Regions from separate parts of the Planococcus liqunii genome, predicted to be linked through region 2. Evidence: a T-box and tRNA genes for the amino acid it is inferred to sense, from the RefSeq annotation. Region 2 holds a T-box; the other holds one or more tRNA genes.
What was found. A T-box is a leader RNA that pairs with one kind of tRNA and senses whether it is charged. The one in region 2 lies ahead of proS (proline--tRNA ligase), so its partner is inferred to be a tRNA-Pro.
Positions count from the first base shown of each region.

Region 1 (14,762 bases), 1.1 Mb from region 2:
TTCTCCGAATGTTGCCGGCGGCAGCGGCTTCTGGAATTCCTGTTCCCATAGCGGGTAATGCTCCGCTGGGTAAATGCACACGGCCCGTTCTGGTCCGCCGTGATGTTTTAAATCTGCTACTTGGTCCCCGTGGAACCCTTCTTTCGCCAAAAATACCCGCTCGACTGCTTGTTTTTCAATAGCTGATTGCATTTCTTTGCCATTTCCATATTTCAAAGTTTTCGGAGTACCGATAGATAAATTATGGATAGTGGCTTTAGTAAAGTTTTTCATAATATTTCCTCCCTTCCTTTTCCTATTCGGTAGATTTCGAAAATTCTACTATCATATTTCTTATCTTAACAAAAAAAGACTGAAATCCAAAAAGGATTCAGCCTTATTCATATTTTCACTTCGTAACCGATGCCGTTCTCTTCGCTCAACATCACCTCACCATTGTCCACGCGGATTTCCGGGAAGACAATATCTTCCTGCCAAAAATGAAGCGAATCGGAAAAATCGCCGGGCAAGATGATCTCCGGCAAAGATGCCAAAGCCAAATTGTGCGCTTTTGATACACCGAACTCGATCATCCCGCCAACCCACATGCCGATGGAATGGTTATTGCATAGTCTGGCAACCTTCAGCGTCTCACTCCAGCCGCCAAGGCGCCCCATCTTCAGGACAATCATATCTCCTGCTTGTTCTTCAATCATCCGTTGGACGTCTTCAAAACTGCGGATGCTTTCATCCAGGCAAATAGCAGTTTTCATGGACTTCTTTGCTTTTGCATGGAGCTCCCATTGTTCTTCCCCAAAAGGCTGTTCGATCAAGGCAAAGCCAGCCTGGTCAAGTTCTAGCAATTGTTCAAAGGTTTCTTCCGCAAAGGTGCCATTGGCATCTGCGAAAAACAGCTGCTCCGGGTATTTCCGGATGATGCCTGACAGCAAATCCAAATCAGATAACGGACTGATTTTGATTTTAACGCGTTTGTATCCTGCAGCAGTTGCCTTTGCCACCTGGCTTTCAATGTTCTCAGGATCTGCAGCCACGACAATGCCTGCCGGGATCGCCTTTTTTTCTCCGCCGACCAGTTTCCATAGCGGCACGCCTTTTTTCTTGGCAAACAAATCCCAGACAGCCATCTCAACAGCCGCTTTCGCCATCCGGTTGCCTTTCACTTGCTGGAAAATCCGGTTGACTTGTCCGGGATGCTTCAGGTTTTGATGCAGCAATAACGGAATCAGCACTTCTTGAATGACAAAACGGCAGCTTGCCACCGTTTCTTCCGTGTACCAAGGGGTCGTGAACGCGACACACTCTCCGTAGCCTCCCGAGCCTTCTGCGTCGCTGACTTTCACAATCAGGCTTTCCCGCTCTTCCACTGTCTGTAAAGAGGTCTTGAACGGCTGTTTTAATGGTTTTTTCACTTCATATATATCAATGGCCGAAATGGTCAGTTCCATAGCTTCAGCTCTCTTCTGAGCAGTTTGTTCGATGCATTGCGCGGCAGCGCTTCAACAAAGGATAAACGCTTCGGTACTTTATAGGAGGCAATTTGTTTCTTGCAGTAAGCGATTAATTCCTCTGCTTCTGCTGGTGCATTCAATACAACAAACGCGGCCGGAATTTCGCCCCATTGCGCATCCGGCACCCCGCATACGCCTGCTTCCCGGACAGCTGGATGCGCAAGCAGCACTTTCTCAATCTCGGCCGGGTAGATATTTTCCCCGCCTGAAACGATTAAATCCGAGCGCCGGTCAATGACGAATAAAAAGCCTTCTTCATCCATATAACCGATGTCCCCTGTATGGAGCCAGCCGTCTTCCTTAACATTGCGGTCCGAAAACTTGCCAATATACCCCGGTGTCACTTGCGGCCCTTGAATCAAAATCTCTCCTTTTTCACCCGGCTGGCCGGTTCCTTCAATTTTCACTTGATACAAAAACAAAGGCTTTCCGGAAGAGCCGATTTTCCGCTCTGCATCTGCAGATTGCAACGTCGTGGTTTGGGAGGACGTTTCGGTCATGCCGTAGGTTTGGAGAACCGGGATGCCGCACCGTTCAGCTCGCTGGATATACGCCACAGGAATCGGTCCGCCCCCTGCAAGAATCGCTTTAAATCGCGTCGACGCATTCATGGACGCTTCTTCCACATTGCTCAATACGCGTTCGAGCATGACGCCGACCAGCGACATATGGGTCACTGTGCCATTGCAGATTTCTTCCGCACTGCGTTTTGCATCGAATTTCTCGTACAACCGAACACCCATGCCATAAATCAGCGACCGCATCAAAATTGAAAATCCGCTGATATGAAAGAGCGGCACAGAACAAAGCCAGACATCTTCCGGTGAGATGCCAATATTCAGCGCTGACGAAACAGCGCTCGAAAAATGGTTTTCTGCCGTTTGGCGGACTCCCTTCGGATTGCCCGTTGTCCCGGATGTATACATGATCGAAATGGTGCGTTCTTTGTCCCACTGAGGCTGGACTTCAAAAGATGCCGGAACCGTCTCCCGAATGGCGCTGAATAAAACCGGATTCCGGTCCGCCACTTTTCCTTGCAGCTCATCATCGGCCAAAACAAATTCAGCTTTTGAATCGTCGATCTGGTAAGCAAGTTCCGGTGCAGCCAGGCGTTCATTGAGCATGACCATTTCACAGCCGACATGCAGGCACCCGTACATGACAAAGACAAACTCAGGGTTGGACTTGGCCAGGATGGCGACGCGCGACTCTTGCCGGACGCCGAGCGCTGAAAGTTTTCCGGCATACTCAAGCGCCAATTCATTGATTTCCTCAAATGTCCATTGCTGTTCCTTGAAAGATAAAGCCATACGGCTCCCGCTTAAGAAGCTACGCTGGCTCAGCCAATTCGGATACGTCATTGCAAAAAATCCTTTCTTTAAAAAAAGCTGCCCCTGAAGAGGACAGCTTCTGTTTATTCGTTGATCAAGGGAAACGAGGGAATTGGCCGAAATCCGGTTTGCGTTTTTCTTTAAACGCGTCGCGTCCTTCTTTTGCCTCGTCGGTTGTGTAGTAAAGCAATGTCGCGTCTCCAGCCATTTGCTGAAGTCCAGCAAGGCCGTCTGTATCGGCATTCATTGCCGCTTTTACAAAGCGTAGTGCAGTTGGGCTCATTTCAAGCATTTCTTCACACCATTTTACGGTTTCATCTTCCAATTGCTCGTAAGGGACCACTGTATTGACTAAGCCCATATCAAGCGCTTCCTGAGCGTCGTATTGACGGCATAGGTACCAAATTTCACGTGCTTTCTTATGGCCGATGATGCGGGCCAAATAACCGGAACCATAGCCGGCATCAAATGAACCGACACGAGGACCTGTTTGGCCGAAGCGTGCGTTGTCAGCAGCAATCGTCAAGTCGCATACCACGTGCAGGACGTGTCCGCCTCCGATGGCATATCCAGCCACCATGGCAACAACCGGTTTTGGAATCACACGGATCAAACGCTGCAGATCCAATACGTTCAAGCGGGGAATTTCATCTTCCCCAACATAGCCGCCGTGTCCGCGTACCGATTGATCGCCTCCAGAACAGAATGCTTTTTCGCCTTCGCCCGTTAGAACGATAACGCCTACTTTTGAATCATCGCGTGCACGTGAAAATGCATCGATCATTTCATGTACGGTTTTCGGACGGAATGCATTGCGCACCTCCGGACGGTTGATTGTAATTTTAGCAATGCCGTTGTACGTTTCATACTTGATATCTTCATATGTACGTTCTGTAACCCATTCGCGTGTCATGATTTTCCTCCTCGATAATATAAACTCAAATACTCCTTTACCATTGTAGCAAATTCAGCGGGTTTTTCCACATGTAATGCATGGCCCGCTTCAATAACGCCGTGCTGGACTTTCGGCAATGCTTGTTTTATCTCATCGGCAATCGCCATAAACTTGGGATCCAATGTGCCGCTCAGCAGCAAAACGGTAACTTCCAGCTTATTGAGTTTGCCCCAGTAGGAAGACTGGCTGCCTGTGCCCATGCCGATCAGGCTGTTAGCAAGGCCCAATGGATTTTGGGATAGCCGCTCTGCCCGAACCGCTTGTCTGACGTTTACCGGTAAACTTTTCTGGCTGTTAAACAGCGGAATATTCTCCCAGCTATTCACAAATGAAGCAATGCCATTCGCCAAAATTTTTAACGCCAGCTCACTGTCGCGCTGCTGCCGCTCCAAGCGGTCCGAAACGGTTTTCAAACCGGGAGACGAACTTTCCAACACTAGCGCTCTCAGGCGTTCGGGATGCGTACAGGCATAAGCAAGTGCTGTGCGCCCGCCCATCGAATAGCCGACTAAAGCAAAGTCGTCTATTTTCAAGTGGCGAAGAAGCACGTCCAAATCATCGATTTGCCGCTCCATCGTATAACGCGCCGAATCTTCCGGTGATTCCGTTCTGCCATGGCCGATCAAATCAACCTGTACAATTTTGTAATCCGGGAAAAACTTCACCACTTCGTCCCAGGTTTTCGAGCTTCCGGTAAAACCATGGAGGAAAACGATGGTCGGCGCTTTGTCCGTATTCAAAACTTCTACATAATACCGAACCCCGGCAATCTCCATCTCCATTACTTCGACAGCTCCTCGCTCAGCCGGTTCCACAGCTTCCGGTGGACCTTCACGTTTTGTTGTCTATCGGTAAAGACTTCAATGATTTTAACGGCTTTTTGTTTTGGCGTACGCAATGCTTGCACAAGCTCTTCTTTCGTCTTTGCAGAGGCATATTCCGTATCATACATACGTGCAGCATCTTCAAAATTCATCCCTGTCGGCGTTCCAAACAAGTCTTCAAAATAACGCTCTTCCTCCGACTGCGGCAAATAAGAGAAAATCCCGCCTCCATCATTGTTCATCACCACGATTGTCAAATCCGTTTCCTGCATTTTTGAAGCAATCAACCCGTTCATATCATGCAGGAACGATAAGTCTCCAATCAATAAATAAGTTGGGCGTTTAACCGCCGCCTGCACACCGAAAGCGGTTGAAACCACGCCATCAATTCCGTTTGCTCCGCGATTGGCATAAACCACCACATCACAATCGGTTGTCTGGAAATACGTATCCAAGTCGCGGATCGGCATACTGCTGCTGACCACCAAATGGCACCCTTCCAGTTCATCAAACAGCACTTTTGCCAATACGCCTTCGTCCAGTTCTTTTTCGCAATGCTGGTCCATCAATTGCCAATACAATTCGGATGCCTGCTGCCATTTTGCTGTATAGGCATTGTTTTCTCTCGCTTCGAGTGGCAACTGCCACAAGCCCTTAGCAGCCGATTGAATGTGATGCGTCACAACCGACTGGGCATCGCGCATCATCGCGCTTTCATCAAAAACAACATAGGTTTTCGGTTTAACCGCTGCCAAATACAAAGTCAGCGGTTTGGATACCGGCTGCGGCCCGATGCGGATGACCACTTCCGGCGCCATCGATTCCTTGAACGCCTCACTTTTTAAAATCGCGTCATAGGAATCGATGATTAAATGCTGATGTTCCGGTTTGACGTTGGCGCGCAGATTGGACAATGGATCTGCAAGCACCGGCCATTGCAAATCTGCAATAAACTGCCAAAATTCTTGCGGCATCGGAGCTGCCATTTCCCCTACTACCAATAAGCCGCGCTCTGTTTGCAGCAATCCTTGCAGGAAGGTCTCCGTCTCCTGATTCAGCTTAAATTCCCCGGTGAAATGCATCATTTCTCCGCGGCTTTCAAAGGGCTGGTCAAAATCAATCCGCAAAGGTTCTCGGAACGGCACATTCAAATGCACCGGCCCTTTTGGCTCTGTTTTGGCCGTTGCTACCGAACGATGCAAATGGCGCGCCAAAAATTCAAGCAAGTTGTTGTCTTCCGGCATCGGCAAATCGGTAGCCCATTTCACATGGGAGCCGAAAAGATTGATTTGATTGATGGCCTGCGGAGCACCGACTTCACGCAATTCGTGCGGCCGGTCTGCCGTTACGACCAAAAGCGGCACCCTTGCATAATAAGCTTCTACAATAGCGGGAAAATAATTTGCTGCTGCTGTTCCAGAAGTGCAAAGCAGCATAACCGGATTGCCGGATGCTTTGGCCATCCCAAGCGCAAAATATGCAGCCGACCGTTCATCAATTTGCCGGTAAACGGTCAGGCCCTCTTGCTTCATGCACGCATAGGCAAGCGGAGTAGAACGGGATCCTGGACTGATGACGACATCCGTGATGCCTAAATGCATGAGCGAATGGGTAAATGCGGATACATATTCAGTTAAAGATTTACGATTCGTCACTTAATAGACCTCCAAGTGCACGCAGCATCGGTCTGAATTTAACCCAGGTTTCATCGTACTCCGATTCAGGTGTGGAATCTTCTACAATTCCGCCTCCTGCGTATAAATAAGCTTCTTTTTCGTTTAATAGCGCTGAGCGGATTGCTACGGCAAACTCCCCGTCGCCTTTTGCATCAATCCACCCAACCGGTGCCGCGTAATACCCCCGGTTCATTGTTTCATACTCGCGTATTATATCCAGAGCTTCTTGTTTCGGCTCCCCGCCAAGTGCCGGAGTTGGATGCAAGTCGCGGACCAAGTCAAACAAGGTAGAACCGGAATTCAGCTCTCCTTCTACCGGCGTATGCAAATGCTGGATGTCCCGTATCTTCATCAGTTTCGGGACATTGGGCACAGTTAAACGTGAAGTATGGCCATTGAATACTTCACGGATCATGTCTACTACATATTGATGTTCCGACCGATTTTTCTTGTCATTCAACAATGCTTCCCCAAGTTCCATATCTTTTTCCATGGTTTTTCCGCGCGGAGTCGACCCGGCAAGACAAGTGGACAACGCCTGGCTTTCTTTCACTTTTACAAGGCGTTCGGGTGTAGCGCCGAAGAAAAACTGGGTTTCTGCTTCCATCCCGAACAAGAAACTTTCGGGCTGTTCTTCCGAAACTTGGTACAACGCCGAAGAAGCCGAAAGCGGCTCTTCAAAGTCCAATTTCAACGACCGGGCAATGACCACTTTTTCTGCCTGTTCCGCTTTAATGATGCCAGTGACTTTATCAATCGAATCAAGATACTGTTCTTTTTTGATTTCCGTGCGGTCCATTACTAACGGTTTCTGATACTTCGGCAACTCTAGAACCTGTGCCGCATGGATCAGCCGGTCACGTTCTTTTCGCATAAGCTCGAATTGATTGAACGTCTCCTTTTCTGCCGTGATCAAATTGATGCTGACGTAGGCTTGATCATCTTTAATGACCAACTGGAAAGAAGGCACTGCAAAATAAGCTTCCGGAAAATGCGTCCATTCACTTTCAAGTTCATTTAACGGATCAAATGAAAAACCGCCGAATAAAATCGGTTCGACATCCGGTTCTTCATTCACAATCTGTTTGCACAGGCTCTCCCACTTTTGCTTAATTTCCTCAAAGCGGCCTTGCTGAACCGATGAAGCGAGTACATGCGCATGGCCAAGGCCAACCAAGGTAAAGGTCTTTTCGCGGTTTTGCCAAAACATGCGTTTTCCCTTATACTGCTTTTCTCCGGCTTCAAAAAAAGCCAATGCCGACATGCGCGACACTTCAATTGTTTCAGTGTAAAAACGGTACGCTGAGTAGCGCGTATCCGCATATTGTTCAATCGATGAATACTGTTGTGGATTCATCTTTTTCCCTCCGTTTTAAACTGGTTGTGCCATATAAGCACAATCTGCTTCACTATTTAATCTCTATCTTATATCATACTCTTTTCTGCTAAATTCAGCACAACATTTGCTGTATTTCCCCTTATATTGAAATCCAAAACTAACGCATTTATGTCTAAATTATCTCTAAAGTTTAACTCAATAAAAAATAGCATGAACTTGTAGCCATGATCTTCGGCAAGTAAATTGCTGCTATCTGGAAAAGGAAACGGCGCCTTGCATTGACCTCTAAGGACAAACGCGATATATTGAGATAAATTTTCAGAAGCAGGAGGAAATCATGTGCGCCCTATTGCCATTGGAATTTTTGCAGCTTTCTTTTTTGCCTTCACCTTTGTTTTAAATGCCAGTATGGAATTATCGGGAGGAAGCTGGATTTGGAGCGCCTCTTTGCGCTATCTCTTTATGGTGCCATTTTTACTGGTGATAGTACTTGCTAGAAGAAACCTAAAGCCGCTTCTAGCGGAAATGAAAAGCAATCCGATTGCCTGGCTGCTATGGAGCTTTATTGGATTCGTCCTCTTTTATGCCCCCTTATGCTATGCAGCTGCCTACTCTCCTGGCTGGCTGATTGCCGGTACTTGGCAAATTACCATCATTTCAGGTTCTTTATTGGCTCCGTTGTTCTACTCTACAATTCAGACGCGAAACGGCCCTCTTCTGGTTCGTGAACAAATACCTTATCGGGGATTAGCATTGTCTCTCATCATTCTTTTAGGGGTTTTGCTCCTGCAGCTGGAGAATGCTCAGCAGTTGCCTTTAAAAAGCTTCCTACTAGGTTTTCTTCCCGTACTCTTAGCTTCATTTGCTTATCCCTTAGGCAACCGCAAGATGATGGAACTTTGCAACGGCAGGTTGGATGCATATCAACGTGTTCTCGGTATGACCTTAGCGAGTCTTCCTTTTTGGATCATGCTTTCTGGCTATGGATTGTGGATTGAAGGGGCACCAAGTTCATCTCAGATGCTCCAATCATTGCTTGTCGCCATTTGTTCCGGGGTGGTGGCGACGGTCCTGTTTTTCATGGCCACAGACATGGTGCGCCAAGATATGAAAAAACTGGCTGCTGTAGAAGCCACCCAGTCTTTGGAAGTAATGTTTGCGTTAGCGGGAGAAGTGATTTTCCTCTCGATTGCTTTGCCTTCTTCTTTAGGCTGGATTGGAATCGCCACAGTGATGGTCGGCATGATTATCCATAGCCAAGCAGCCACAAAAAAACAAGAACTTGTGGTTCAACAAGAATAGCCGCTCCGACCAGAGTGGCTATTCCTTAATTAAGCAAAAGAAAAAAGAGACATGCAATTGAATGCATGTCTCTTTTAAGATGACCCCTACGGGATTCGAACCCGTGTTACCGCCGTGAAAGGGCGGTGTCTTAACCGCTTGACCAAGGGGCCAATTACTGGCGGAGAAGGAGGGATTTGAACCCTCGCGCCGGTTTCCCGACCTACACCCTTAGCAGGGGCGCCTCTTCAGCCACTTGAGTACTTCCCCAGTATGGCTCCGAAGGTAGGACTCGAACCTACGACCATCGCATTAACAGTGCGGTGCTCTACCACTGAGCTACTTCGGAATGGTGGGCCTAAATGGACTCGAACCATCGACCTCACGCTTATCAGGCGTGCGCTCTAACCAGCTGAGCTATAGGCCCATATGTATAATGGAGCGGGTGAAGAGAATCGAACTCTCATCATCAGCTTGGAAGGCTGAGGTTTTACCACTAAACTACACCCGCAAAAAATGGTGGGTCAGGACGGAATCGAACCGCCGACACTTAGAGCTTCAATCTAATGCTCTACCAACTGAGCTACTGACCCACATCATTAAGATAAAAATGGCGGTCCCGACCGGGATCGAACCGGCGATCTCCTGCGTGACAGGCAGGCATGTTAACCGCTACACCACGGGACCTTTTTGGTTGCGGGGGCAGGATTTGAACCTGCGACCTCCGGGTTATGAGCCCGACGAGCTACCGAACTGCTCTACCCCGCGACAATAATATAGGCGATACATTGTTACTCTTACGCTTTTCGCTTGATGGCCACCTGCATCGCCTTTCGGCTGCTTCGGTGTTAATCGCTATCTTCGTTCAGCGATTTGCTCTACCCCGCGACAATAATAATTGAGTTTCTTCTATTATATAGAAGTTTAAAAATGATAGTCCACACATTTTAAAATAAATGGAGGAGGAAGAGGGATTCGAACCCCCGCGGGATTTGACTCCCCTGTCGGTTTTCAAGACCGATCCCTTCAGCCAAACTTGGGTATTCCTCCGTGATAATAATAAATGGTGGACCTTGCAGGACTCGAACCTGCGACCGGACGGTTATGAGCCGTCTGCTCTAACCAACTGAGCTAAAGGTCCTAAAAAAGTGGCGGCAGAGGGGATCGAACCCCCGACCTTACGGGTATGAACCGTACGCTCTAGCCAGCTGAGCTACGCCGCCAGGATCTTTAATATTATAGTTGGTGGAGCCTAGCGGGATCGAACCGCTGACCTCCTGCGTGCAAGGCAGGCGCTCTCCCAGCTGAGCTAAGGCCCCATTGAATGGTCGGGAAGACAGGATTCGAACCTGCGACCCCTTGGTCCCAAACCAAGTGCTCTACCAAGCTGAGCTACTTCCCGAACTGAAACTGCTGAGTTGAAAATATGGCGCGCCCGAGAGGACTCGAACCTCTAACCGCTTGATTCGTAGTCAAGTACTCTATCCAATTGAGCTACGGGCGCTTCTTATAATATAGGAGAAAACCTACGGTTTTTTTGCTTAATGGTGCCGAGGACCGGAATCGAACCGGTACGGTAGTCACCTACCGCAGGATTTTAAGTCCTGTGCGTCTGCCAGTTCCGCCACCCCGGCTTAGGGTTAGCAAGATTGTGCAAAAAAATGGAGCGGAAGACGAGGTTCGAACTCGCGACCTCCACCTTGGCAAGGTGGCGTTCTACCACTGAACTACTTCCGCAAAAATGGTGCGGGTGAAGGGAGTCGAACCCCCACGCCCGAAGGCGCTAGATCCTAAGTCTAGTGCGTCTGCCAGTTCCGCCACACCCGCGTGGCAATAATGAAGTTGTAAAAATGGTGAGCCATGAAGGATTCGAACCTTCGACCCTCTGATTAAAAGTCAGATGCTCTACCAACTGAGCTAATGGCTCAAACATGAGTGGTGCCGGAGAAAGGACTTGAACCCTCAACCTACTGATTACAAGTCAGTTGCTCTACCAGTTGAGCTACTCCGGCGAAAGAGAAAAAATGGTGGAGGATGACGGGATCGAACCGCCGACCCTCTGCTTGTAAGGCAGATGCTCTCCCAGCTGAGCTAATCCTCCGTTATGTATGCCCAGCAATGTCCTACTCTCACAGGGGGAAACCCCCAACTACCATCGGCGCAAAAGAGCTTAACTTCCGTGTTCGGGATGGGAACGGGTGTGGCCTCTTTGCCATCATCACTGGACTGGATTGTTTTTGAAAGACAAGTTTTATTATACCAAGTCTACAAGGTATTGCAAGCTTTTTTTTCAAAAAACCTGCGGCTTGCGCCTTCAAAACTGGATATGCGACATGGTGAAAACAACGGGTTTGGTTAAGTCCTCGATCGATTAGTATTCGTCAGCTGCACGCGTCGCCGCGCTTCCACCCCGAACCTATCTACCTCATCGTCTTTGAGGGATCTTACTTGCTTGCGCAATGGGAAATCTCATCTTGAGGGGGGCTTCGTGCTTAGATGCTTTCAGCACTTATCCCGGCCACACATAGCTACCCAGCGATGCCCCTGGCGGAACAACTGGTACACCAGCGGTGTGTCCATCCCGGTCCTCTCGTACTAAGGACAGCTCCTCTCAAATTTCCTGCGCCCGCGACGGATAGGGACCGAACTGTCTCACGACGTTCTGAACCCAGCTCGCGTACCGCTTTAATGGGCGAACAGCCCAACCCTTGGGACCGACTACAGCCCCAGGATGCGATGAGCCGACATCGAGGTGCCAAACCTCCCCGTCGATGTGGACTCTTGGGGGAGATAAGCCTGTTATCCCCGGGGTAGCTTTTATCCGTTGAGCGATGGCCCTTCCATGCGGAACCACCGGATCACTAAGCCCGTCTTTCGACCCTGCTCGACCTGTACGTCTCGCAGTCAAGCTCCCTTGTGCCTTTACACTCTGCGAATGATTTCCAACCATTCTGAGGGAACCTTTGGGCGCCTCCGTTACTCTTTAGGAGGCGACCGCCCCAGTCAAACTGCCCGCCTGACACTGTCTCCCGCCCCGATCAGGGGCGTGGGTTAGAATTTCAATACAACCAGGGTAGTATCCCACCGACGCCTCCCCCGAAGCTGGCGCTCCGGGTTCTCTGGCTCCTACCTATCCTGTACAAGTTGCACCAAAATTCAATATCAGGCTGCAGTAAAGCTCCACGGGGTCTTTCCGTCCTGTCGCGGGTAACCTGCATCTTCACAGGTACTATAATTTCACCGAGTCTCTCGTTGAGACAGTGCCCAGATCGTTACGCCTTTCGTGCGGGTCGGAACTTACCCGACAAGGAATTTCGCTACCTTAGGACCGTTATAGTTACGGCCGCCGTTTACTGGGGCTTCAGTTCGCACCTTCGCTTGCGCTAAGCACTCCCCTTAACCTTCCAGCACCGGGCAGGCGTCAGCCCCTATACGTCACCTTACGGTTTTGCAGAGACCTGTGTTTTTGCTAAACAGTCGCCTGGGCCTATTCACTGCGGCTCTCTCGGGCTATACACCCTACCAGAGCACCCCTTCTCCCGAAGTTACGGGGTCATTTTGCCGAGTTCCTTAACGAGAGTTCACTCGCTCACCTTAGAATTCTCTTCTCGCCTACCTGTGTCGGTTTGCGGTACGGGCACCTCCCGCCTCGCTAGAGGCTTTTCTTGGCAGTGTGAAATCAGGGACTCCAGGGCGCAATGCCCCTTGCCGTCACAGTTCAATGTTTGCGGAAACGGGATTTGCCTCGTTTCCCACCTTGCTGCTTGGACGCGCTCAACCAACGGCGCGCTCGCCTTATCCTTCTGCGTCCCCCCATTGCTCAAACGGCGGGGAGGTGGTACAGGAATATCAACCTGTTGTCCATCGTCTACGCCTATCGGCCTCGACTTAGGTCCCGACTGACCCTGAGCGGACGAGCCTTCCTCAGGAAACCTTAGGCATTCGGTGGACGGGATTCTCACCCGTCTTTCGTTACTCATACCGGCATTCTCACTTCTAAGCGCTCCACGGATCCTTCCGGTCCCGCTTCGACGCCCTTAGAACGCTCTCCTACCACGGACATCTGAGATGTCCATCCACAGCTTCGGTAATCCGTTTAGCCCCGGTACATTTTCGGCGCAGTGTCACTCGACCAGTGAGCTATTACGCACTCTTTAAATGATGGCTGCTTCTAAGCCAACATCCTGGTTGTCTAAGCAACGCCACATCCTTTTCCACTTAACGGATATTTGGGGACCTTAGCTGGTGGTCTGGGCTGTTTCCCTCTTGACTACGGATCTTATCACTCGCAGTCTGACTCCCAAGCATAAATCACTGGCATTCGGAGTTTGTCTGAATTCGGTAACCCGGGATGGGCCCCTAGTCCAAACAGTGCTCTACCTCCAGGATTCTCTATCTTGAGGCTAGCCCTAAAGCTATTTCGGAGAGAACCAGCTATCTCCAGGTTCGATTGGAATTTCTCCGCTACCCACACCTCATCCCCGCACTTTTCAACGTGCGTGGGTTCGGGCCTCCAGTAAGTGTTACCTTACCTTCACCCTGGACATGGGTAGATCACCTGGTTTCGGGTCTACAACTGCATACTCATTCGCCCTATTCAGACTCGCTTTCGCTGCGGCTCCGGCTTCTCACCTTAACCTTGCATGCAATCGTAACTCGCCGGTTCATTCTACAAAAGGCACGCCATCACCCATAAACGGGCTTTGACTAGTTGTAGGCACACGGTTTCAGGATCTGTTTCACTCCCCTTCCGGGGTGCTTTTCACCTTTCCCTCACGGTACTGGTTCACTATCGGTCACTAGGTAGTATTTAGCCTTGGGAGATGGTCCTCCCGGATTCCGACGGAATTTCACGTGTTCCGCCGTACTCAGGATCCACTCAGGAGGGAAGCGATTTTCGGCTACGGGGCTGTTACCCACTGTGGCGGACCGTTCCAGGTCGCTTCGCCTAACCGCTTCTTTTGTAACTCCGTATTGAGTGTCCTACAACCCCAAGAGGCAAGCCTCTTGGTTTGGGCTGATCCCGTTTCGCTCGCCGCTACTCAGGGAATCGCATTTGCTTTCTGTTCCTCCAGGTACTTAGATGTTTCAGTTCCCTGGGTCTGCCTTCTCATGTGCTATGAATTCACACATGGATACCGCCCCATTAAAGGCGGTGGGTTCCCCCATTCGGAAATCTCCGGATCAATGCTCACTTACAGCTCCCCGGAGCATATCGGTGTTAGTGCCGTCCTTCTTCGGCTCCTAGTGCCAAGGCATCCACCGTGCGCCCTTTCTAACTTAACCATTAGAAAGTCGACCGAAAAAATCGGTCTCATCACTCGTGTTGCTTGTTTTCGTTGTTTCAATGTCGTCATATCCAGTTTTCAAAGAACAAGGGTTGAAGTGTCATGTCCAGCTCCAAACGCCAGCTCCCGCGTCTGCTTCACGCTTTCCTTCGACATGCAAGCATGTCAAGTCAAGCCTTCCAGCAGCCGGTTGAGCTGAACGGCGTTTTTCGCCTTTCAGTGAACCTTCAAAACTGAACGCAAAACGTCAACCGAAACCCGCAGGTTTCGTTCCGAGATTATCCTTAGAAAGGAGGTGATCCAGCCGCACCTTCCGATACGGCTACCTTGTTACGACTTCACCCCAATCATCTGTCCCACCTTCGGCGGCTGGCTCCACAAGGGTTACCTCACCGACTTCGGGTGTTACAAACTCTCGTGGTGTGACGGGCGGTGTGTACAAGGCCCGGGAACGTATTCACCGTGGCATGCTGATCCACGATTACTAGCGATTCCGGCTTCATGCAGGCGAGTTGCAGCCTGCAATCCGAACTGAGAACGGTTTTCTGGGATTGGCTCCC
Region 1 covers NZ_CP129238.1:1,307,367-1,322,128, reverse strand. The annotation lists gene QWY22_RS06685 (MOSC domain-containing protein) at 1-273, opposite strand, end outside; gene menC (o-succinylbenzoate synthase) at 381-1,445, opposite strand; gene QWY22_RS06675 (o-succinylbenzoate--CoA ligase) at 1,436-2,869, opposite strand; gene menB (1,4-dihydroxy-2-naphthoyl-CoA synthase) at 2,934-3,752, opposite strand; gene menH (2-succinyl-6-hydroxy-2,4-cyclohexadiene-1-carboxylate synthase) at 3,749-4,576, opposite strand; gene menD (2-succinyl-5-enolpyruvyl-6-hydroxy-3-cyclohexene-1-carboxylic-acid synthase) at 4,576-6,273, opposite strand; gene QWY22_RS06655 (isochorismate synthase) at 6,260-7,651, opposite strand; gene QWY22_RS06650 (DMT family transporter) at 7,973-8,935, shown strand; tRNA gene QWY22_RS06645 (tRNA-Glu) at 9,016-9,087, opposite strand; tRNA gene QWY22_RS06640 (tRNA-Ser) at 9,094-9,184, opposite strand; tRNA gene QWY22_RS06635 (tRNA-Asn) at 9,189-9,263, opposite strand; tRNA gene QWY22_RS06630 (tRNA-Ile) at 9,265-9,341, opposite strand; tRNA gene QWY22_RS06625 (tRNA-Gly) at 9,352-9,425, opposite strand; tRNA gene QWY22_RS06620 (tRNA-Phe) at 9,432-9,507, opposite strand; tRNA gene QWY22_RS06615 (tRNA-Asp) at 9,526-9,601, opposite strand; tRNA gene QWY22_RS06610 (tRNA-Met) at 9,606-9,682, opposite strand; tRNA gene QWY22_RS06605 (tRNA-Ser) at 9,872-9,964, opposite strand; tRNA gene QWY22_RS06600 (tRNA-Ile) at 9,979-10,055, opposite strand; tRNA gene QWY22_RS06595 (tRNA-Met) at 10,064-10,137, opposite strand; tRNA gene QWY22_RS06590 (tRNA-Ala) at 10,158-10,233, opposite strand; tRNA gene QWY22_RS06585 (tRNA-Pro) at 10,240-10,316, opposite strand; tRNA gene QWY22_RS06580 (tRNA-Arg) at 10,342-10,418, opposite strand; tRNA gene QWY22_RS06575 (tRNA-Leu) at 10,460-10,548, opposite strand; tRNA gene QWY22_RS06570 (tRNA-Gly) at 10,577-10,651, opposite strand; tRNA gene QWY22_RS06565 (tRNA-Leu) at 10,657-10,741, opposite strand; tRNA gene QWY22_RS06560 (tRNA-Lys) at 10,766-10,841, opposite strand; tRNA gene QWY22_RS06555 (tRNA-Thr) at 10,851-10,926, opposite strand; tRNA gene QWY22_RS06550 (tRNA-Val) at 10,940-11,015, opposite strand; rRNA gene rrf (5S ribosomal RNA) at 11,025-11,140, opposite strand; rRNA gene QWY22_RS06540 (23S ribosomal RNA) at 11,266-14,200, opposite strand; rRNA gene QWY22_RS06535 (16S ribosomal RNA) at 14,491-14,762, opposite strand, start outside.
Region 1: it has a tRNA-Pro gene. The T-box ahead of proS (proline--tRNA ligase) is inferred to sense a tRNA for this amino acid. The anticodon was not compared.

Region 2 (14,762 bases):
CTGGTATTCATCCATCAGCGCTGCAGCTTCATCTTGAGGACGGTTGCGCCAATCGATAAAGTCCTTGTCGCTGACCAGCATGCGGAAGTCATCGGAGCTGATGATTTCAGATGGCAAAATTTCTTTTTGGTCCACAAGCTTTCTTAGTAATGTCGTCTTTCCACTATTGGACGGACCGACCAATAACACGATACCGGCATGCGGCAAGCCGATTCTCATAGCTGGTTCACCTTCCTTTTAAAAACACACATTTGTGTCGGCTGTCCTTGAAGTTCCTGTTCTTCCCCAATCCCTGAAAACTCCAGTTCATAGTGGCCCTGATGATTTCGTTCGCTGCACCAGACCTGAAATTCCTTCCGTGTCCATTCAAAACGGTGGTCATCGTGGCGGAAATGGTCGTCCATATCATAAAGTTCGTTGTACTCACGGTTCGGCGTAGTAATGATCAAAGACTCAGGTGCGTAAGCGTGTAAAATCGTGTCCAATGCTTTAGGCAGACGCTCTGCATCAATGTGCTCAATCACTTCACATAAAATGATCATGTCTTTTCCTTTCAGCCGCTCGTCGTAATAAAACAGCGACCCCCACAAAGTTTCCGGTTCTACAAACCCAGCTTGTTCTTTCGCTTTTTCGAAACGGCGGATGGCTTTCAGCGTTTCAGTCTGAGAGGGTTCCACGGCGAGCAGTTCCTGGATGCCGTCCATAAACCCCAGTTGAACGGCCAATTTCCCTTCGCCTGAACCGAAATCCACTACGCTTTTCGGCTTTAGGCGGCTGGCTGTTTCGATAATTTTTTCGTAGCGCATATCATTCAACCGTGCCTTTTTTACCGGTTCTTCTATCAGTTCATTTGCAGCCGGTTTTTCCACCAGGCTATATATCTCTTTAAACCGGAGAGCCTGGCGGTAAATCATTTCCCGGAGCGGATGCTCCTCGAGCCAGCCTTCTCCGTAGCGTTCAAGCTTATCGATTTCTTTTTCATCGATGAAATAATGTTTGTAATTGTCAATGACCGGAATCAAGACAAATAAATGGCGAAGGGCATTTTGCAGTGTTTGATGCCCTGTCACAATAAGGGTTCGGGCGGAACTTTTTTCTTTTAAATCAAAAGAATAATGGATTTCCGGGCGGGAAATTGCGACTTCATATCCCATCGGTTTAAACAGCTCTTCCAATTGCTTATCGGAAAGAGAGGAAGATACCGGACCGAACTCAAGCGCCAGCGGGAATAGGTGGCCGACCCATTCGCTGTATTCTTCTTTTGGCTGGCCATTCAATGCGGTGCCAAGAGCTGAGCGGATAAACGAACAGAAAATGCTTGAAACGGCAAATTCCCGATCGTTGATATAATGCGTGATGTCATAAGAGTTGGATTTGTTTTGAAGCATTTCGAGCGGATCCGGTGTGACAAAGATGGTCGCTTCAAGTTCTTCGGCGTTGAACTTGCTGTAAAACATCCGGACCAAGTGGCCTTTTTGATTTCTTTCATATATATTATTCGGGTTTTTTGCCAACAAATAAGAAACCATTTTGGCATTCTCCCCTGTAGCACGAATCGTCAATTGCATAGTAAACGCTCCTTCTATAAACCAATAGTCCTCTTTAATATTCCAAATATATCATAAGAACAGGGAATAAATTGATATTTTTCAAATCCATTCAATAAATAAATCGGTTTCTTTACAGCGCATTCCATAAAAAAGAGCAGAAAACAGTCTAATCCTGTTTCCCGCTCCTTATCATTTACTTTACCTGCTGTTAATGAGGCCGCTTTTGTTCATAGCGGATGAAATTCTCATCTTTCACATCTTCTTTTATCGGCGCTCTGACAAATTTAACGCTTCCTTTATCACAAGCACCGAATACCAAAAAATTCTCCTGTGCCTGCTTTAACGACATCTCATTGGCTCCTCCTTTTTCGGAAGGATTGTCATACTGATACCCATCGTCTTCCCAAAAGCAAATAACACAATTCTCAAAGGTACCGGGCGGCTGTTGGGTTAACATTTTATACCCGCAGCAAGGACATGTGAAGTTCAACATCATCTTCCTTCCTGTTTAGTTATTTCTCGGCCTTGCCCCAAGCGCTCTTTCCATTCCCCCTGGACGAATAGCATTTGGATAATTGCTTCGTGCCAATTGGAAGATCTCACTGACCAATTCCTCCAATACCTTTACGCTTTCCTGCGGATCTCCCAGCAAAACCGATGCAAAGCGTTCCAAACCATTTTCCGGCAAAATGTTCATTTTCCCGAGTGAATGGTTCTGCCATTTAAAAGCTGGATGGTGGACGAATTCTCCGTTCAGCGCAAACAAGATTCCCATCAATTTAATTTCAACTGCCACAAAGGTTTGGTACAGCATCAGCCAGTCGTGCCGGGCTACGAGTGCTTCGCGGTTTTGCCACCGGCTGCCGAGTTCGGCATTTTCCTGAATCATCGCTCTAGCAAGATCTTTCGGATACTGCTCAATTTGCTGCTTCAGTTTTAAAATCGGCTTTATCCCTTTAAGCGGCACACCGTCTTGAATAGTTGCGAGCAGCACTTGCTTATCATAGTCTGTTTCAAACTTCGCCGTGACATCTTCAATGTATTGAATGGCTGTACTTGATAGGAAACTGCTGATTTCCAGTTTGACAGTTTCAACCGTATAAGTTTCAGCCCATTCATCGTCTTCATAAGGATGAAAGTCAAGAAGCTTGCCGGAGAGCCTGGCAATCGGCTCTTTCCGGTCCCTGTCAGCCGGAGCTTCTTTCCAAAAAATAAACAGTTCGATGTCTGAGAATTCGTCATGCAGCCCGCGCGCAACGGATCCGCCGAGCAAAACAGACTCAACTTTCAGATTTTCTATATAAATCGCAGCTGCTCGCTTCGCCAAATCCATTAACTCCATTTGGTTTTCTCCATTTCTTGTTTAGCTCTCTCATCAATTAATATGCTTTTGCCCAAATGACGAGCTGCTCCGCTCCTTCGCCGCAGCAGACGCAGGTTTCTGACAGGCGTTCCTGCTCGAACGGAATGCAGCGGGATGTCGCCTGCGTTTCTTCTTTAATTCGGTCCTCGCACGCTTGTTTCCCGCACCACATCGCTTCGATAAATCCGCCTTCTTTCGCCAGTGTTTCCTTAAACTCTTCCATTGATTCAACAGCATGGGTTTTATTGATCCGGTGCTGCAGGGCTTTGTCATACAGATTTTTTTGGATATCTTCCAGCAGCCGCGCGAGCTCCGTCTCCAAATTCTGCTGTTCAACCGTCAATTTCTCGCCTGTGTCTCTTCTGACTAACACCACTTTGTTTTCTTCAATGTCCCGTGGCCCGATTTCTAGGCGGACCGGAATGCCTTTCATTTCCGATTCGCTGAACTTCCATCCCGGCTTTTTATCGCTGGCGTCGATGCCGACGCGGAATTTCGATTTTAATGCCTGCTGCAGTTCATACGCTGCATCCAAGACTCCTTCTTTATGCTGGGCAATCGGCACAACCAGCACTTGAGTCGGTGCGACGGCTGGAGGCAGGACCAGCCCTTTGTCATCGCCGTGCACCATAATCATGGCGCCTATGATGCGCGTAGTGAAGCCCCAGGAGGTCTGGTGGACCGTCTGCAGTTTGCCGTCCCGGTCCAAAAATTCAATGCCAAAGGCTTTTGCGAAACCTGTGCCTAAATTATGCGAAGTTCCGGATTGCAGCGCTTTGCCATCGTGCATCAAACTTTCAATCGTGTACGTGTATTTCGCGCCGGCGAATTTCTCTTTTTCCGTTTTTTGTCCTTTGACGACCGGAATGGCCAGCACCCGTTCACAAATATCCGCATAAACTTCTAGCATTTTCACGGTTTCTTCGTGGGCATCCTGGTCCGTTTCATGGCATGTATGGCCTTCCTGCCATAAGAATTCAAGCGTCCGCAAAAACGGCCGGGTGGTTTTTTCCCAGCGGACGACATTCGCCCACTGGTTGTATAGCTTTGGCAAGTCGCGGTATGAATGGATGATGTTCTTGTAATGCTCGGCAAACAGCACTTCTGAAGTCGGGCGGATGCACAGGCGTTCCGCTAATTCTTCATCGCCGCCGTGCGTTACCCAAGCCACTTCCGGCGCAAAGCCTTCGATATGGTCTTTTTCTTTTTGCAGCAGGCTTTCCGGAATCAGAAGCGGCATATATACATTGTCATGTCCGGTTGCTTTGATTTCCGTATCCAATGCATTCTTGATGTTTTCCCAGATGGCATAACCATATGGCCGGATGATCATCGATCCCCGCACGCTTGAATAATCGACCAGTTCCGCTTTCAACACCACGTCTGTGTACCACTGCGCAAAATCTTCATCCATATTTGTAATTTGTTCCACTAGGTTCTTTGCCATATCCATTCTCCTTTTCGGTATATTAATTGAAAACAAAAAAAGCCCTGCTCAAAATAAGGGACCCAGAAGGCGGTACCACCCTAATTTAAAGCAAAGCTTTACTCTCGAACATGATAACGGTATGGACCGCTGCATTTTTCAATGCAGAATATGAAAGGCAGGTTCAATAGCTTCCTTTGGGTTCCTCTCACCAAACGGGACCCTCTCTGAAAAAGAAACGTCTATTTACTAATCCTTAAAATTTCTGATTCTGCTATTTATATTTTAATTAGCTTAATTGAAATAGAATATTTAGTCAATAAGATTTAAGATAGGATTAAGAGATATTCTGTTTTCCAGAAAGGAAAGGGGTAAACGATGAAAGCGATCTTATTTGATTTTGACGGCACACTGGCCAATACGCTGCCCGTCTGCGATGTGGCTTTCCAGCATGTCTTCAGAAAATTTGACGGGCGCGAACTTTCTTCTGCCGAGGTCCGGGCGATGTTCGGTCCATCCGAAACAGGCATTATCCGCAAAAACCTTAAATATACCGATAAAGATGAAGCAATCGAACAGTATTATGCCAAATACCTGGAGCGCCATGCTGAACTGGTTGAGCCCAATCTAGAAATCCATGACTTGCTTCTTTTACTAAAAGAACAAGGAATGAAATTGGGAATTGTCACCGGCAAAGCAAGAAGAAGCCTCGACATCTCCCTCGAAGCGCTGGGCTGGGAAGGATTGTTTGACGCCATCATTACAGGAGACGATGTGGAAAAGCCGAAACCGGATCCGGAAGGTGTGCTGAAAATCTTAGTGCAATTAAATATTGTCGAAAATGAAGCGATTTTCATTGGCGACAGCGATGCGGATATACTGGCGGGCATTGAAGCAGGCGTCCTGACAATCGGCGTCCAATGGCTGCCGGACTATCAGACTTTGGAATTTGCCGCTGCACCTGATTTTCATTTCAAAACGGTCAATGATTTCAAGGAAGCATTAGAAAGGGGATTCAAATGAGTACAAAATGGCTCGAATGGGCGCAAAGAATTCAGTCGCTGTCCCAGGCAGGACTGGCTTATTCCAAAAACGTCTACGATTTGGAGCGCTTTGAAGAATTGCGCGATATCAGTGTGGAAATTTTAAAAGAGCATACCGAACTGGAAATGGAAAAAATCAAAGACTTGTTCGCAAACGACACCGGCTACCAGACGCCGAAATTGGATATCCGCGGAGCCGTTTTCAAAGACGGAAAAATTTTGATGGTCCATGAAAAAATCGATGACTGCTGGTCTTTGCCTGGCGGCTTTTGCGACATCGGCCTTTCCCCTGCAGAAAATATCGTAAAGGAAATCAAGGAAGAATCGGGGTTTAACGTAGTGCCGGTGAAACTTTTAGCCGTTCTGGATATGAAGAAACACCCGCACCCTCCCCATGCTTTCCATTATTATAAAATCTTTATCCAGTGCGAAATTGTCGGTGGGAATGCTGCAAATGGCGTGGAAACTCAAGATGTGGAGTTCTTTGAAGAAGGCAAGCTGCCGCCATTGTCCATCAACCGGAATACCGAATCGCAAATTCAGTTATTATTTGATTTTTGGAGAGATCCGGGCAAGGTAGCAGTGTTTGATTAAGGTGATTTCCATGCAGAAGGAAAATAATGACTTTTCCTTCTGCTGAAATCTCTCTATCCCTTTAATCCAACAGGTTCCCCATCACGAATGTATGATGGAATTTTCCATCTGAAAGGAGTTTGTCGTTCTTCAATACCCCTTCTGTTTCAAATCCCAGTTTTTCATAAAGCGCCACCGCTTTTTGATTTTCTTCCAGAACATACAGAACGATTTTTTGGATGCCGATTGATTTGGCCCATGCAATCGATTCGTTCAATAAGTTTTTTCCGATGCCGTGCCCCCAATATTCCTTTAACACCCCAACACCAAACTCCACTTTATGCAAAGAGCGCTTCAAATGGCTGCCCTCACATCTTGAAAAACCGAGAATCCGGCCATGGCTTTCAGCGACCAAAAACAAATTCCTTGGATGATTCGCATCTTCTTCGATTAACCGTTCAAATCCAATTACGTTGATAAACCCTTCCCCTTTTTCCCGGTCCATGTTCTCTGTTTCTCCATCGATTTGCAACCGAACTTCGGACAGTTGCGCGGCATCCTCCACTTGGGCAGGCCGGATTGTATACTTCTTATCTTTCACCAGAAATTCCTGCTTGTCCAAAAACATTCCACCCCTCCTATTCTTAATGAAAAATAACCATCCTCCATTCCTTGTTCAGGAATGGCAAAGATGGTTATCCGGTTGCTTAGTATTTATTACCTTTATCCCCGTGACGTTCCAGTAATTCCTCAAACGACAGGTTCTTTTCGCGCTGCTGACGCTCGAATACTCGTTGCGCTTCGATTTCATCCTGCCGCTGCTGTTCTTCTTTCAGCAATTCTTTTTTTGTGGCTTGCAGCTTTGCCAGAATGTCTTCCGGCAACTGGCTGCTTGCTTCTTCTTTTTTCTTTGGTGCATTCTGCTTTGCTGCTTTTTTCTTAGCCATACTTGTTCTCTCCTTAAGGGCGTTTTACGATGGTCGCTACGCCTTGGCCGCCGCCGATACACAGTGTCGCAAGGCCTGTTTTCGCATCGCGTTTCTGCATTTCATGGAGAAGCGACACAAAAACGCGGGCTCCGCTTGCACCGATTGGATGTCCAAGGGCAATCGCACCGCCGTTGACATTCAGAATGTCGTGGTTGAATTTCAATTCACGGTCAACCGCAATCGACTGGGCAGCAAATGCTTCGTTTGCCTCGATCAATTCGATTTCTTCAAGCGATAAGTCCGCTTTTTTTAAGGCATTTTTCACTGCCTGGACAGGTCCGATTCCCATAACCGACGGATCGACCCCGGCATTGCCATTCGCCACAATCGTCGCTAGCGGCTTAAGCCCCAGTTCGTCCGCTTTCGCTTTTGACATCACGACTACTGCCGCTGCGCCGTCATTGATGCCGGATGCATTGCCAGCTGTAACGCTGCCTTCTTTTTTAAATGCCGGACGCAATTTCCCCAACTTTTCAGCAGTGGAATCACGTTTTACGTATTCATCTGTTTTAAAAATCACCGGCTCGCCTTTGCGCTGTGGAATTTCGACCGGCACGATTTCATCATCAAACTTGCCTGCGTCGATAGCCGCTGCGGCACGAGCTTGTGAACGGGCTGAAAACTCATCTTGTTCTTCACGCGTTATTTCATAGCGGTCGCATAAGTTTTCCGCTGTAATTCCCATATGGTAATCGTTGAACGCACAAGTCAAGCCGTCAACGAGCATGCTGTCGACTACCTTTTGGTCGCCCATGCGGAAGCCGCTGCGTGCATTTTCGAGCAAATACGGTGCTTGGCTCATGTTTTCCATTCCACCGGCAACCACGATTTCCGCATCCCCTGCATAAATCGCCTGATACGCCAGATGAACCGCTTTCAGTCCGGACCCGCAGACTTTATTGATCGACATGGCTGGCACCGTGTCGGGAAGACCCGCTTGAATGGATGCTTGGCGTGCCGGGTTTTGGCCGAGTCCTGCCTGCAGCACATTGCCCATGATCACTTCCGAAACTTGTTCCGGTGCTATTCCCGCTTTTTCAACGGCTTCTTTAATGACAATCGCCCCTAATTTGGTAGCGGGTACATCTTTTAACGCTCCCTGGAACGATCCGATTGCTGTACGAACGGCACTGACAATAACGATTTCTTGTGACACTTTGTTTTCCCCCTTGTTTGGTTGTTTACCGGTTGCTCTTTTCTCCCTCTACTGGCTAAAATGGTAGCAGGAGGGATACTATGTTCATTTTACCAAATAGTGCAACGATTATCGAGGTCGGACCAAGAGACGGACTTCAAAATGAAGCGAAAGTAGTTTCAACCGAACACAAATTGCAATTTATCGAAAGTTTGCAGCAAGCGGGTGTCCAGGAAATGGAACTGACGTCTTTTGTCTCGCCGAAATGGGTCCCGCAAATGGCTGACGCGAAAGACATCATGGCCAACGTGGAGAAATCCGGAAGGCAATTGGTCTTGACGCCGAATGAAAAAGGCATCAATGCTGCACTCGAATCCGGAGCCCAAGCAGTTGCGGTATTCGTCGGGGTGTCGAATACGTTCAACAAGAAAAATATCAATAAAACAACAAATGAAAGCATGGAAGCGCTTAAACCGCTTATCCTTCAATTAAAACAAGACGGCGTCTTTGTCCGGGCCTGCATATCAACAGCGTTCCACTGCCCTTTTGAAGGGGCGATCAAACCGGAAGACACACTTTCGCTATGCCGGCAGTTTGTCGACTGGGGCGCGGACGAATTAAGCGTTGCCGATACAATCGGCATGGCGACGCCTGTGGAAAGCTACCAACTGTTTTCGCAATTAAAAGAAGCGTTTCCAGACGTATTGATAACGGCCCATTTCCACGACACACGCAAAATGGCGTTGGCCAATATATTTGCGGCGCTTCAAGCAGGCGTGGACCGGTTTGATTCATCCGCCGGCGGACTTGGGGGCTGCCCGTTTGCACCCGGCGCTACCGGAAATGTCGCAACCGAGGATGTCGTCAATATGCTGCACCAAATGGGCATTGAAACGGGCATCGACCTCGACCGGTTGTGCGAGGCTGTCCAAAAAATTGAACCTTATGTATCGAATCCGGTTGATACCGGCATGTATCGGCTTTATAAAAATCGGACCTAAGAGGAGCAACGGGATATGAACAAACGTTTTTGGCAAGTTTCAGCCATTGTGTCAAGCGGGCTTGCTGTCGCTGTTGCGGGAGTCGGCATTGCCACCAGCAACCGGTTGATGTACGTGAAGAAAAAAGACGAAAGCCTCATTTTAGAGCGGGAAACTACTGCTAAACGCTACGACGAAGTCTGGTATGCCAAGGTCAAAAAAAGCGAACGATGGATCGAATCGGAAAACGGCTATCCCATCAAAGCGATTTTTCTGGAGCCGCACAACACGAATCGTTATGTCATTATCTGCCACGGCGTTACTGAAACAAAAGTGAACTCGTTTAAATATGCCCGTATGTTTGAACGGCTCGGCTTTAATTCTGTCGTATACGACCATCGCCGCCACGGTGACACCGGAGGAAAAACCACCAGCTTTGGCCATTACGAAAAACTGGACTTAAAAGCAGTCGTTGAAGCGCTGAAACTGCACGCCGGCCCTGACTTGGTATTCGGCATACACGGAGAATCGATGGGAGCGGCGACAACGCTCCTCTATGCCGGCATGGAAGACAACGCGGCTTTTTACATTGCCGATTGCGCCTATTCGGATATTTCCAAGCAAATCCTGCATGTCATGAAAACGACTACGCCGCTGCGCACTTCACTTGCTTTGAAACTGGCGGCCGTGTTCATGAAACTGCGGGACGGCTATTCCATCAGTACGGTGTCCCCGATTGATGCGGTCCCGACTATTAAAAAGCCGGTTCTGTTCATCCATAGCCTCAATGATGAGTTCGTTTTGCCGGAAATGTCGCGGGAAATGTATGAGCTGAAGAACGGTCCCAAAGCACTCAAAGTGTTCGACGAAGGGGCACACGCCCAGTCATTCAACAAGAATCCGGAAGAATACGAAGCAACGGTCGCAGATTTTTTAATGGAAAATGGGCTGTTGTCGTCCGAAACGCAAAAAAGCACTCATTGAGAGTGCTTTTTTTCATACCTGCTTTATTTCTTTTTATTCAGCACCAACTTCAGTCCGGCTTCGGCTTCTGCGCCAATGAAAAATTCCACGACCGGTCCGGTTCTGGCCACTCCTTTTACATGCAGTTCGATCGTATCCAGACTGTAATCCGACAAGCCCTTCACCATCTCATTGATTTGGTCCATTGACACCGGCAGCACTTTCCCCGCTCCTGCCGTATTGAAACTTTCTTGTTCTTTGCTGTCTTCTTTTTCAATCACCGGCATGTAAAAGACGAACTCTTCTTGTTCAGGCATACTGTTCCCTCCCATTTCTGAAGTTCTTTCAGTCTCCTTTTACCTGTTTGGCGCTCCATTGAAACGTTGGGCGCCATTCAATCCGCCAAATGCCTTTGCGCACTCAATTTTGGCCATGAAAAAAAGCACTCTATGTGAGTGCTTCTTATTTTTTAGCTGGTTTTCCAGGTTTAGTTGACGCTTTATTCATTTGAGCCATCATTTGGTTGATTTTTTTCTGAGACGGTTTTTGTCCCATTTGCATCATCATGATTCGCAGCATTTCTTCATTGATTGGTGGATTGTCTTGCAAATATTTCATCATGTATCGGCGAGCGATATAGAATCCAAGTGCAACACCTGCGAGTAAAGCCACGATTACGATTAAGATCCAAATCCATGTATCCATTCTTGTTACCTCCTTCGTGTTGCGTAAATAAGTAGTGCACCACAATGGATTATACTATAAATCCGTTCCTGTGACCATAAGATGAAAATAATAAAAGCGGAAGCAATCTTCCGCTTCCGCTTTTCTGTCATATTATTGTTCGTTGATCAAATTCTTGACTTTGTTGACCACGTTTTCTGGAGTAAAGCCGAATTCTTTCATGATGCGCTCGCCCGGTGCACTTGCACCGAAGCGGTCGATGGAAAGGATATCGCCTTCATCGCCAGTGTAGCGTTCCCAGCCGAATGATGATCCCATTTCGATCGCCAAACGTTTTTTCACTGTTTTTGGAATGACGGACTGTTTGTATTCTTTGTCTTGTTTCTCGAAACGGTCCCAAGAAGGCATCGATACAACAGAAACCGAAATTCCTTCTTCAGCCAATTGCTTCTGTGCTGCTACAGCAAGGCTGACTTCAGATCCAGTCGCAAGAAGCAATGCTTGCGGGTTTTCTGCAGGAGAAACCACATACGCACCTTTTTCCACGCCGCTTTCTGAAAGCTCGCCTGAATGCTCAAGCACTGGCAAGTCCTGGCGGGAAAGAACAAGCAAAGTTGGAGTTGTTTTTGCAGTCAATGCCAACTTCCAAGCTGCTTTTGTTTCGTTTGCATCTGCTGGACGGACAACGCTCAAATTCGGCATTGCACGAAGTGACGCAAGATGTTCAACCGGCTCGTGAGTCGGTCCATCTTCCCCGACCGCTACGCTGTCGTGTGTAAATACAAATGTTACTGGAAGTCCCATCAGTGCCGCCAAACGGATGGCTGGGCGTACGTAGTCGCTGAATACGAAGAACGTGCCGCCGAATACATGAAGGCCGCCGTGAAGCGCCATGCCGTTTAACGCAGTACCCATCGCAAATTCACGTACTCCAAACCAGATATTGCGTCCGGCTGGGTTTTCAGCGTCAAAGTCGCCTCCGCCTTTGATGTTGGTTTTGTTAGATCCTGCAAGGTCCGCACTGCCTCCGAAGAACGAAGGAACCGCTTTGGCAATGGCATTGACCATATCGCCAGAAGACGCACGCGTCGCTTGCTTCTTGCCAACTTCATAAGTCGGGAATTCCGCATCGAAGTTTTCAGGAAGTTCACCTTTGATCGCTTTTTGAAGTTGAGCCGCAAGTTCCGGATGCTCGGATTCGTACTGTTTGTAAAGCTCGTTCCAAGCTGCTTCCGCTTTGCCGCCAAGCTCATCTGTTGCTTGTTTGAATGTTTCATAGACTTCTTCAGGAACGTGGAAGTCCTGATCAAATGTCCACTTGTAGTATTCTTTAGCCAGTTTCATTTCGTCTTCGCCAAGTGGTGCACCGTGCGCATCTGCTTTACCGGATTTGTTTGGAGCTCCGTAGCCGATTACGGTTTTCACTTCAATGATTGTCGGTTTGTCGGATGACTGTTTAGCCTGAGCAATTTTTTCAGACAAATCGTCCAGCTCGTTGCCGTCGTTTACACGCAAGTAGTTCCAGCCATAAGACTCGAAACGTTTTTGAATGTCTTCCGAGAAACTCATGCTCAAGTCGCCATCAAGCGAAATGTCGTTGCTGTCATAAAGGACAACCAATTTGTTCAATTTCAAATGGCCGGCAAGTGAGATCGCTTCACCAGCAACACCTTCCATCAAATCCCCGTCTCCGCATAAAGCGAATGTGTGGTGGTCAACGATGTCCAGGTTTTCTTTATTGTATGTAGCTGCTAAATGGCGTTCTGCCATCGCCATTCCGACTGCCATCCCAATCCCTTGTCCAAGCGGGCCCGTAGTGGCTTCTACACCTTTCGTGTGGTGGTATTCAGGGTGTCCAGGTGTTTTGGAATCCCATTGGCGGAAGTTTTTGATTTCGTCCAATGACAAGCCATATCCGCTTAAGTGAAGCAAGCTATATAGAAGCATCGATCCGTGTCCAGCCGATAACACAAAACGGTCGCGGTTGAACCAGTCCGGATTGCTCGGGTTATGGTGCATGTGTTTAGTCCATAAAGTGTAAGCCATAGGAGCAGCGCCCATTGGCAATCCAGGGTGGCCCGAATTAGCTTTTTCGATAGCATCTATGGAAAGTGTGCGAATCGTAGTCACTGCAAGTTGATCTGCATGGTTTGACATAAAAAAACATCCTCTCTAATACAAAATTTCATCCCTTTCTAGTGTAGTCAACAATAGAAAAGAATACAAATAAAAAAAGAATAAGTATTAATTTAAATACTTATTCTCGCGGATATTTTTAATTTTGTCAGGCGTTACATCGTCGCCGTTCGGATCGATCACTTTTACGTTTTCAATTGTTCCGCGCATCGTTTTGCGGAAAACCTGCAAATATTCTTCCCGCAAGGAAGATTGCTCTTTTGCTTCTTCAACTGACAAGCCAGCAGTTTTCGATTTACGCGATAATTCGTTGATTCGCTTTAATTTATCTGGAGATAACATCAAATACCACCTTTCTTCTTTCATATCGTACAAAAGAAGAGGCATTTCTGCAATATATTAGCCCTGTTTCATCTGTTCAAATTCTTTATAGCGCCGATGGACGGTTGCTTTGCTGGCCTTGTAGCCAAACCCTTGCAAGGTGATCGCAATCTCATGGAAAGTCAATCCGTTTTCTTTCAGGCTGACAATTTGGTCAATCGGCAAATCAAGGCGTTCCCGGCCTTCCGGATTGCCTTTGCCTTTCAAGTTTTTTTCAGGTTTATAGCCATTTTCGACTGCGCGCTTCATGCCGCGCTTGATTTTGGCATTATGTATTTTCCGTTGATATTCTTCTACAATCGCTAAAATTTCCAGCACCATATCGTCCATATCGTTTAACGCGATTGGACCCCGGTCGGATAAGGTATACACTTCAACTCCGTATTTTTTCATGACATGCAAAAGAGCAATGCGGGCATGGCCTCGCCCAAGACGGGTTTCGTCCTGGACAAAGACCGCATCGATTTTTTCAGTCTTGATGCAATTCAGCATTTCGAGCAGACCTTCCCGGTCCATTTCATAGCCGCTATGCTGATCGGAAAAAATTTGGTCAACGATATACGATTGTTCAAATGCAAATTTCAGCAATTCTTCTTCTTGTCTTTCGAGCGAAGTTTCTTGAGTGTCTTTCGTGGTACTGACTCGGCAATAGATTAACGCAGTCTTTTTCATTCTGCATCACCTGCCAGCTTGATGGTTTCATCTGGGGCATATTTTAGTCGATCACTGGGAATCTTAATCGATTGACCGGCGACGATTTTCGAAGTAGTTAAACCGTTTTCCTTCATAATTTCGTCTATCCACTGCTGATGGGGAGTTTCACCGCTGAAAGATTCCGCTAATGTCCATAAAGTATCGCCTTCTTCAATTTGCACATGGCTCATTTGAGCTTCTTCGTTATTGTGGTTCACCACGGTAAAAATCGAAAATATAAGAATCAATGTAAATAATGCAGTAAAATAAGAATGTTTTTGGATAATTGTCATATGAACCGCCTCCTAGGAATGTGTGTTCGGAATATATGTTCTTATGTTAATGCGAACAAGTGTTTTTGTCAACAAATAAATTCGAACCTATGTTTGCATTTCAAAGCCCAAGTTGATATACTATGGGTAGAAAAACATAACTGAACAACTAAAAAGAGGTGAAACTGTTGAAAAAAGTATCGAAGCGCCAAGAAGATATTTTAACTTTCATAAAAGACGAAGTTCGGGCAAAAGGCTATCCGCCTTCCGTACGTGAAATTGGAGAAGCAGTTGGCTTGGCATCAAGTTCGACTGTCCATGGCCATTTGGCAAGATTGGAAAGCAAAGGCTTAATCCGGCGCGACCCGACAAAACCAAGAGCGATTGAAATTATCAGCACAGACGATGCGTTAATCGAAAAAAATCCTGTATTGCATGTGCCTTTGATCGGTAAAGTTACGGCAGGCTTGCCAATTACGGCTATTGAAAACGTGGAAGAATACTTCCCATTGCCGCAAAGCTACGGCACGGAAGAAGACCATATCTTCATGCTGGAAATTATGGGTGAAAGTAT
Region 2 covers NZ_CP129238.1:2,415,914-2,430,675, forward strand. The annotation lists gene QWY22_RS12255 (polynucleotide kinase-phosphatase) at 1-219, opposite strand, end outside; gene QWY22_RS12260 (3' terminal RNA ribose 2'-O-methyltransferase Hen1) at 216-1,568, opposite strand; gene QWY22_RS12265 (CPCC family cysteine-rich protein) at 1,759-2,040, opposite strand; gene QWY22_RS12270 (nucleotidyltransferase domain-containing protein) at 2,059-2,892, opposite strand; gene proS (proline--tRNA ligase) at 2,930-4,360, opposite strand; T-box leader at 4,414-4,611, opposite strand; gene QWY22_RS12280 (HAD family hydrolase) at 4,718-5,362, shown strand; gene QWY22_RS12285 (NUDIX hydrolase) at 5,359-5,976, shown strand; gene QWY22_RS12290 (GNAT family N-acetyltransferase) at 6,038-6,583, opposite strand; gene QWY22_RS12295 (YqkE family protein) at 6,663-6,902, opposite strand; gene QWY22_RS12300 (acetyl-CoA C-acetyltransferase) at 6,916-8,100, opposite strand; gene QWY22_RS12305 (hydroxymethylglutaryl-CoA lyase) at 8,181-9,080, shown strand; gene QWY22_RS12310 (alpha/beta hydrolase) at 9,096-10,043, shown strand; gene QWY22_RS12315 (hypothetical protein) at 10,067-10,339, opposite strand; gene QWY22_RS12320 (YneF family protein) at 10,485-10,727, opposite strand; gene tkt (transketolase) at 10,860-12,863, opposite strand; gene QWY22_RS12330 (DUF896 domain-containing protein) at 12,951-13,184, opposite strand; gene QWY22_RS12335 (YneB family resolvase-like protein) at 13,242-13,895, opposite strand; gene yneA (cell division suppressor protein YneA) at 13,892-14,209, opposite strand; gene lexA (transcriptional repressor LexA) at 14,377-14,762, shown strand, end outside.